4 regions of the Mesorhizobium sp. P2_H9 genome follow, and region 1 is predicted to be linked to each of the others. Evidence: predicted binding sites of a transcription regulator. Region 1 holds the regulator's gene; each other region holds the start of a gene.

Evidence for each region. The regulator LexA, encoded in region 1, represses DNA repair genes until DNA is damaged. The targets are predictions, from matches to a motif close to TGTTCNNNNTGTGTTCNG.
Region 2: the regulator LexA is predicted to act here: its motif matches at 1,120-1,137, upstream of AC1DXN_RS02225 (PA0069 family radical SAM protein).
Region 3: the regulator LexA is predicted to act here: its motif matches at 976-993, upstream of AC1DXN_RS18025 (ATP-dependent helicase).
Region 4: the regulator LexA is predicted to act here: its motif matches at 1,143-1,160, upstream of AC1DXN_RS14290 (YifB family Mg chelatase-like AAA ATPase).

Annotation. Positions count from the first base shown of each region.
Region 1 is NZ_JBFUFX010000003.1:71,517-73,718, forward strand. It holds gene kynU (kynureninase) at 1-52, opposite strand, end outside; gene lexA (transcriptional repressor LexA) at 545-1,282, shown strand; gene AC1DXN_RS06245 (ComEC/Rec2 family competence protein) at 1,276-2,202, opposite strand, start outside.
Region 2 is NZ_JBFUFX010000001.1:448,993-451,194, forward strand. It holds gene AC1DXN_RS02215 (hypothetical protein) at 1-393, opposite strand, end outside; gene AC1DXN_RS02220 (glycosyltransferase) at 558-1,061, opposite strand; gene AC1DXN_RS02225 (PA0069 family radical SAM protein) at 1,212-2,202, shown strand, end outside.
Region 3 is NZ_JBFUFX010000009.1:161,220-163,421, reverse strand. It holds gene AC1DXN_RS18025 (ATP-dependent helicase) at 1-935, opposite strand, end outside; gene AC1DXN_RS18020 (flavin-containing monooxygenase) at 1,077-2,202, opposite strand, start outside.
Region 4 is NZ_JBFUFX010000007.1:23,276-25,477, forward strand. It holds gene AC1DXN_RS14290 (YifB family Mg chelatase-like AAA ATPase) at 1-1,048, opposite strand, end outside; gene AC1DXN_RS14295 (Ig-like domain-containing protein) at 1,354-2,202, shown strand, end outside.

The DNA of each region.
Region 1 (2,202 bases):
GATCCGCGGCATCCATCGCCTCGATGGCCGCCAGATCGGGAATTCCTGTCATGGTTTGTCTACTCCCCCAACATTCGACGCAACGCCGGAACGACGGCATCCATCGGTCACCAGCGCTTTTCCACCACCTGGCATCGCGCGGCAAGGTTCCACCGATGACAAGCTGTCCGACCAGGTGCTGAAAATCAGGAGCCAAACCTGCCCAAGGTTGGCGTTTTGACTTCGTTTCGTTCACGGTGCATTAACCAAATCGCCCCGTCGATATGGCTGCAATTGCGCGCCATCTTTGCCGACTGACGGCCGATTCCAATGCCGCCTTTTGGGAACCCAGAGGCGGCAAACGGAAGCAGAATCAAGGCGATGAGGCGCGAACCGGTGAAAGCGCGGCGGTGCCGTTGGCGCGGCGGTATCGTTTCCAGAGCCCTAACATATTCATTAAACTTTAAACGGTTGCGGAACACAACTGGAACAGATAGTGTTTGTTCTGGGTTTGTTTTTCTGATTCTGGTTCGAAATCTCTGGTTCGAAACCCTTGGGGGCCGCCATGCTGACGCGCAAGCAACATGAACTTCTGATGTTCATCCATGAGCGACTGAAGGAGAGCGGCATTCCGCCGTCGTTCGACGAGATGAAGGAAGCGCTGGACCTTGCCTCCAAGTCAGGCATTCACCGGCTGATCACGGCGCTGGAAGAACGCGGCTTCATTCGCCGGCTACCCAACCGTGCCCGCGCCCTGGAAGTGCTGCGGCTGCCGGACTCGATCGCGCCCGGCCTCAACGCAGCGCGCAAATTCTCGCCGAGCGTTATCCAGGGCAGTCTTGGACAAGGCGGCCTCGGGCGGCAAATCAAGCCGGCGCCTTCGCGCATGCCTTCGGCCGGCAATGACGACGATGTGGTCGCCGCCGTGTCGATCCCGGTGATGGGACGCATTGCCGCCGGTGTGCCGATCGACGCCATCCAGCACCAGACGCATTCGATCTCGGTGCCACCGGACATGATCATGGGCGGCGAACACTATGCACTGGAGGTGAAGGGCGATTCGATGATCGAGGCCGGCATTTTCGACGGCGACACGGTCATCATCCGCAACGCCGATACCGCCAGCCCGGGCGAGATCATCGTGGCGCTGGTCGATGACGAGGAAGCGACGCTGAAGCGGTTCCGCCGCAAGGGCGCCTCGATCGCGCTTGAGGCCGCCAATCCGGCCTATGAGACCCGCATTTTCGGCCCGGACCGGGTCAAGGTGCAAGGCAAGTTGGTCGGGCTGATCCGCCGTTACTGAGCCGGCTTGACGGCTGATTTTTCGGGCTTCTTGTAGGGCGGTAGCCCCCTCGCTTCGCGAGAGAATTTTCGTTGGACGTGCCAGGGGCGGTATGGCTTGTCGACGGCAAAGTCGATCTCTGCCGGCCTGGTCGCCGATTGCGGATCGAAGAAGATGGCTGCGCTGCCCGAACGGGCAAGTTGTCGTTTGTTGACGACAAGGACCAGCGGATCGCGGCAAGGGTCATAGGCGGTGGCGTCGTCGATGACAATCAGGGTCGCGAAAGAGCAGGCTTTCCACGCGTTCTTGCGGTCTTCGACATAGGCGACGATCGCGCCGGAGGGATGCCGTGCAAGGCACAGCCCGGCTTTGCAATAGAAGGGCGAGCCTGGCGGCAATTCGGTCGGGTCGGCAATATCGAATTGTTCGCTGCTGTTGTCGAACGTCTCGGGCTCGACGATGGTTTCGGACTTTAGGGCGCGCTTCCAGTTGTCGGTCGTGAATTCGTTCGAACGCGCCCGGTTGAGGGCCAGCTCACCGCCGCCAATCGGCAGCGCAACCAGATGGGCGTCCTCGGAAATCAGCACGTCGGGCGTGCGTGTGTCGGAAATCGTCAGCAGGCCTGCGAGTGCAAATGGCAGTGCTGCCAGCCGAAGCCATGTCGTCGCCATGGTGGCGATGATCAGCGCGATGGTCGTCAGAAACACCGATTTGAGCGAGATCAACCCGACCGCATCGATCGGCGAGCGCTCCGAAATCCATGCCGACAGGGCGATCATCGCCGTCAGCCCCTTGCCCATCAAATACAGTGGTATTCCATCGGCGCCAAACGGCATCGCAAGGGCGCTGATCACGGCCAAAAGCATGACGACGGAGACGATCGGCATGATGGCCAGATTGGCGAACAGGCTGAGCGGCGACACACGCTGGAAATGCCATAT
Region 2 (2,202 bases), on a different contig from region 1:
GTCGGCCAAGAACTCGAGGCGGCGGTCGAAATTGCCGAAGCAAGGCGTGCGCTGCGCAAAGCTGGTGATTTCCTCATGGATCGCCTGCGGCAGGACAAACCCGGAAAACAACCCATCCGATTTCAGCGCGTTGACGACGGCGGTGCGGTCGACGCCGGTAAACATCGTATCCCCTGCCTCGCCTGCCGGCTTGGCCGCTTTGGCGCCAAGCCAGTGCAGGCGCCGCCCCGGCATGGTGCGGGCCAGCATGAACATCGGCAGCCAGGCCGGGTTCTCGCGAAGATCGGTCAGATAGGTCGGAATACGCGCTGCAATACGGCGCAACAGGCTGCCGTTTCGCGCAATTGCCTCAAGGCTGGCGGCGCCGGATTTGTCAGGGCTTGTAAAGGTCATCGGGTCCTCGGGTATGAACGCGGCACTGACGCAGCGTCGATGCTCACCGCTCCGGCATTACCCAAACCCTGATGTCCCGCATCGATGAAATGTTAGCCTCACGTCATATTTTGTGCAATGCACAATAATGTGTGCCCTGCAAAATCTGGAGGAGGCGCAGGCCCTCACTTCGCCGGCGCCACCCAGATGTCGGCATTGAGCCGTTTGGTCGCAAGGCCGCGCGCGATGGCCTCGGCGCTGCGCGCGTTTTTCGACAGGGCGGTGGCCTGTCGCTTGCTGATCACCAGACCTTCGGCGAGCGCCCGGTTTCCCGAAAAGATTCGCGACAGGAACGGCGTGCGGCTGCCGCGGGCGCGTGAGAACCGCGCCGGCATGGTCTGCTTGGCCGTGTGGGCGACGACTTCGTCGATCCAGCCTTCCGCCAGCCGCGCGCCCGGTTCCAGCAACAGCAGCCACTCGCCTTTCGCCTGCCTGATGCCGGCCGCAATGCCGCCGCTGACATAGTGGCAGCCGGCATGTTCGGCGACGCGGTGCGTCTGGTCGGTGGAACCGGTGTCGCAGACGATGACATCGCGCACCACGCCCTCGACCGCGCCGCCGATAAGCGAGGCGAGCGTGCGGGCAAGGCCCTCTTCATCATCAAGGGTTTCGATCAGGACGGTGAGCATGGTTAGCCGCATAGCGGAAAGCTGCGCTCCGCGCCAGTTTTCGCATCGCGGCATAAAAAGTTCTTGCTTTGTTCTCATCGACAAAATAGGAATAGTTTCATGAACAGAGCGATTCGACAGCCGACCGACAGTCCCTGGGAGAGGGCAAAAATGGAACATATCGTGCGTGCGGACATTGCAGCCTTCGGGGCAGGAAGAGCCGAGATGGCCAATGCGATGATCGAGCAGAGCGGCATGCGCGTCCGCCCGGACCGCAATCGCGGCCGCTCGGCCGGCATCAATCCGTCCGGCCGCTTCGAGCCGGTCAGCCGGCATGTCTTCGACGACGGCTGGAATTCGCTTGAGGAACTACCGCCTTTCAAGACCGAGGTGCAGGTCGAGAAGCCGCGCACCATCATCACCCGCAACGAATCGCCCGACATTTCCTTCGACCGCTCGATCAATCCCTATCGCGGCTGCGAGCATGGCTGCGTCTACTGCTTCGCGCGGCCGACGCACAGCTTCATGGGGCTGTCGCCGGGACTGGATTTCGAATCGAAGCTGTTCGCCAAGCCGGATGCGGCACGGTTGCTCGACAAGGAACTGTCGAAGGACGGCTACCAGCCGCGCACCATTGCCATCGGCACCAACACCGATCCCTACCAGCCGATCGAAAAGCAGTACCGGATCATGCGCGAGATCCTCGAAGTGCTGGAAGCGCGCGGCCATCCGGTCGGCATCGTCACCAAATCCGCCTTGGTGACGCGCGACATCGACATCCTGTCGCGCATGGCCGAGCGGGGGCTGGCCAAGGTGGCGCTGTCGGTGACGACGCTCGACCGCATGCTGGCCAGAACGATGGAGCCACGCGCCTCGACGCCGACCAAGCGGCTGGAGGCGATCAGGCAGCTTTCGGACGCCGGCATTCCGGCTTCGGTGATGGTGGCGCCGATCATCCCCGGCCTGACCGACCAGGAGATGGAGCGCATCCTCGATTCGGCACGCGCTGCCGGCGCCCGCGAGGCCGGCTATGTCGTGCTGCGCCTGCCGCTGGAGGTCAGCCCGATCTTCAAGGACTGGCTGCTGCGCCACTATCCCGACCGCTATCGCCACGTGATGTCGCTGATCCGTTCGATGCGCGACGGCAAGGATTACGATTCGG
Region 3 (2,202 bases), on a different contig from region 1:
GCAGTGCTCGACGTTCTGGTGTTTGATGACTGGGAGGTGCCTTCTCCGCCGACCCCCTCCGCCCGCTTCGCGGGCACCTCTCCCTCGAGGGGGGAGGATTGCGGCCGCTGCGCCAGCAGGCGCAGCCACATGTACTGGGCGGTGTTGGTGTCCTGATACTCGTCGACGAGGATGTATTTGAAGCGCTTGTGGTATTCCTTCAGCACATCCGGATTGGCGCGGAAGATACGGATCGGGTGGCATAAAAGGTCGCCGAAGTCGCAGGCGTTCAGCGTCTTCAGTCGCTCCTGATAGGCCTTGTAGAGCTCGCGGCCCTTGCCATTGGCGAAGGCGCGGGCATCGCCCTCGGGAATGTCGGCGGGGCCAAGCCCCTTGTTCTTCCAGCCGTCGATCATCTGGGCGAATTGTTTGGCCGGCCAGCGCTTGTCGTCCAGACCTTCTGCCTGGATCAGCTGCTTGATCAGGCGCACGACATCGTCGGTGTCGAGGATGGTGAAATCGGATCTGAGCCCGGCAAGCTCGGCGTGCCGGCGCAAAAGCTTGACGCCGATCGAGTGGAAGGTGCCGAGCCAGGGCATGCCCTCAACCGCTTCGCCGACCAGCAAGCCGATGCGCTGCTTCATCTCGCGCGCGGCCTTGTTGGTGAAGGTGACGGCGAGGATCTGCGAAGGGAAGGCTTTTCCGGTGGCAAGAATGTGGGCGATGCGGGTGGTCAGAACGCGCGTCTTGCCGGTGCCGGCGCCGGCCAGCACCAGAACCGGGCCTTCGGTGGTTTCCACCGCCAGCCGCTGCTCGGGGTTGAGGCCGTTCAGATAATCGGGTGCATTGTTGTGGCCGCTGCGGGCCGCCATGGCGCGCGCGGCTATACCCGACGGGGCCGTGGGCCGCGCGTTCGGTTCGTCAAAAAAAGGCATGTCTTCCGAAAAGCCGGACATCGCCCCCGAATGTAGTGATTCGGTGGAGAAAGGCCAGAAGTGTCTACGTTTTGTTCTGGTTTGGAAGCCAGATTCCCGGGCGCCGTGCGAATAATGTCGCCGCAGCGCCCGGCAAGCTGTGCAAAACCCTCTCGCCCGGCATTACCCCGCGGCCGCTCGCATCCGCTCGCTGATCTTGCCTGCGACATAGCCGGCATCGCGTGCCGCGCCATGGATCATTGTCGAGGATGTGGAGTGCTGGAAATGCAGGCCGCAGACATAGAGGCCGGGTTCGCCCTCCACAGCGCCGCGATACTGCTTCACCCGGCCGCTGTCGTCGAAGATCGGCAGCTTGATCCAATCCAGTCCGGCCCGAAACCCGGTACACCAGATGACGTTCGAAACGTCGAGAAGCTGGCCGTCGTCGAGCAGCGGTTTGCCGTCGCGGACACCGGCAACGCGGGCGACCCTGCGGACGCCGGCGGTATCCAGATCCCGAGGCTTGACCCGGATCAGCGGCAGGCCATGGGCGAGCTGCCCAGGTTTGGCCTTGCGGCCCATTGGCGTATCGACCGTGAGCACCCGGTGGAAGACAAAGCGGAAGACGATCGGCAAGATCAAACGCATCGCGAAATAGCCATTGTAGGCGACCGGGATGTTGCCGGGATGTCGTCCGGCCAACCAGACCTGATGGGTGGAAGCGATGTCGATGGCGATTTCCGCGCCGGAATTGCTGGCGCCGACCAGAAGCACCTTGCCCGGCTTGAGTTGCTCGGGGTTCTTGTAGGCGACCGAATGGAATTGCCGGATCGACGGATCGAGCGAGGCCGCGAAATCCGGGATCTTCGGCTTCTGGTAGCTCGAGGCCGCGACCACGACATGATTGGCGATGTACCGCGTCCGGCCAGCCGTCACGACATAGCGACCGTCGATGCGGGTCACCTCGTCGACCTTGACGCCGGTGCGCACCGGCAGGGCGAATTTCTTCGCGTAGGCCTCCAGATAATCGGCCATGTCGTCCTTGGTCGGGAACGAGTAGCGGGCGGCAGGAAAGGGCATGCCGATCAGCCCGTCAAAACGCGCCGGCGTGAACAGGCGCAGCGAATCCCAACGCGAACGCCAGATGTCGCCGACGCGTTCGCGTGCCTCCAGGATGACGAACTTCACGCCCTTGCGGGCGAGGTGATAGCCGACGGAAAGGCCATTCTGTCCAGCGCCGATGACGACGACATCGACATGTTCTTCCCTCGGTACCGGTCGCGTTTCGTCGCCGATAGGCGCCTGGCTT
Region 4 (2,202 bases), on a different contig from region 1:
CGCAGCGGCACGGGTTCATCGCCGCCACCAGCTGGATGCGCGCCGGATAGGTGACGCGGTGGTTGGCGCGCGCGATCATGCAGTCGCCGGTCTCCAGCGGCTGGCGCAGCGCATCCAGTGTCTGAGGCGTGAATTCGGGAAACTCGTCGAGGAACAGCACGCCGTGATGGGCAAGTGACACTTCGCCCGGCCGTGCCCTGAGGCCGCCGCCCACCATCGCCGCCATCGAGGCCGAATGGTGCGGCGCGCGGAACGGCCGCCGGTCGGTCAGCTTGCCCTCGCCGAGTTCGCCGGCCACCGAGGCGATCATCGAGACTTCCAAAAGCTCCTTCGGCGCCAGCGGCGGCAGGATCGACGGCAGCCGCTGCGCCAGCATCGATTTGCCCGAGCCTGGAGGGCCGACCATCAGCAAATTGTGGCCGCCGGCCGCCGCCACTTCCAGCGCCCGCTTGGCGGTCTCCTGGCCCTTGATGTCGGAGACGTCGGGCAGGTCGCGCGCCGAGGCATGGATGCCGGCCTCCGGCCGCGACAGCACCTGCGTGCCGCGAAAATGATTGGCAATGGCGATCAGGCTGCGCGGCGCCAATATGTCGAAATCCTTGCCCGCCCAGGCCGCTTCCGGTCCGCACGCGAACGGGCAGATCAGGCCTTTCCCCTCGGCATTGGCGCCGATCGCCGCCGGCAGCGCGCCGGCGACAGCGGCAATGGTGCCGTCGAGCGACAATTCTCCAAGCACGACATAGCCGGCCAGCATGTCGCCCGGAATGGCGCCAAGCGCCGCCATCAGGCCGAGCGCGATCGGCAGATCGTAATGGCTGCCTTCCTTGGGCAGGTCGGCCGGCGCCAGATTGACCGTCACCTTCTTCGACGGCATCGACAGGCCCGACGCATGCAGTGCCGCCTGCACCCGTTCGCGGCTTTCGGCCACCGCCTTGTCGGCCAGGCCGACAATATGCATGTTGACCTTGCCCGGCGCGATCATCACCTGGACATCGACCGGCACGGCCTCGATGCCCTGGAAAGCCACCGTGCGAACCCGCGCCACCATCTTTGCTCTGCCCCCGGACCTGACTCGCTCTAAGCCAGTGCAATCAGACCGTGAGCGACGTCAGACAAGACAAGCACAGATTTCTGAATTGATCAAGAACATTACAGGAACATAGGGTCGCTGTCGCCTCCCGACGAATGTTACGGCAGTGCGCAGAACTCCATGGAACTGTCTCCGTCCGAGACGGAATTAACCACATGGAGAAAGGCGAAGGGGTTTGTCACCGACCCGGCGCGCATACCATGTTATGTTGGAATCGGGGGACATCCGCAGAGCGTCCAGGCGCAAAGGCGAGGAAGACAAGGATGCCGACCTTAAGCAATGGCAGTGAACTCACCGTATGGAAAGAACCCGACAATCCCAATCCAAGCCCTGACGCTGTCCTTTTCAGCATTGCGGAAACCGACGGCGATGTCATCGGACCGATAGGGGCAAAGCCGGATTTCCCGTTCGGTGGGATCGATCTGGCTTCGGTCGATGTCTTCGAAGGCTTCTTTACCATCACCAGCTTCACCCATGAGGGCAGGACCGAGACCTGGACGACGGTGGAAACGCAGGTCTTCGACAATGAAGGCAATCTTATCCGCACCGTGTCCGACCAGGCGGCCTTCCTGTCGGCCCGGATCGTCTCGGTCAACGCCGCCAGCCCAGACACCCTCACGGTGACATGGATCGGGGCGAACGACTATTTCGGCGGCGAAAACACGCAGTACGGCCTGCATCAGATCATCCTGGAAGACGGTACGCTTCAGCCCGACACTTTCGTCAATCATGCGCCCACGGCCGCCAATCTGAATGTGTCGGTTTCGCAGGGGCAATTTCTCGACGACGTCAAATTCAGCGTGGCCGATGCCGACTACGATCTCTTGAGCTTTGTCGTCCTGGACGGACCGGATCACGGCAGTTTTGAGCAGAGCACGCGTTTCGACGGCAACTACTACCCGTTTCACCAAGGTCACGTCGGCACCAGCCTGCATTATCACACAGACTTTCTGAGCGGAAATCTGTTCGACTACACGCCCGAGGCCGGCTTCGTCGGCACCGACAGCTTTACGGTCTACGCCACGGACGGCCAGGGCAACAGCAATGTGGCGACGATCACGATCACGGTCACACCACCGGCCGAATCCATCACGCTGACCGACGCCACGAAC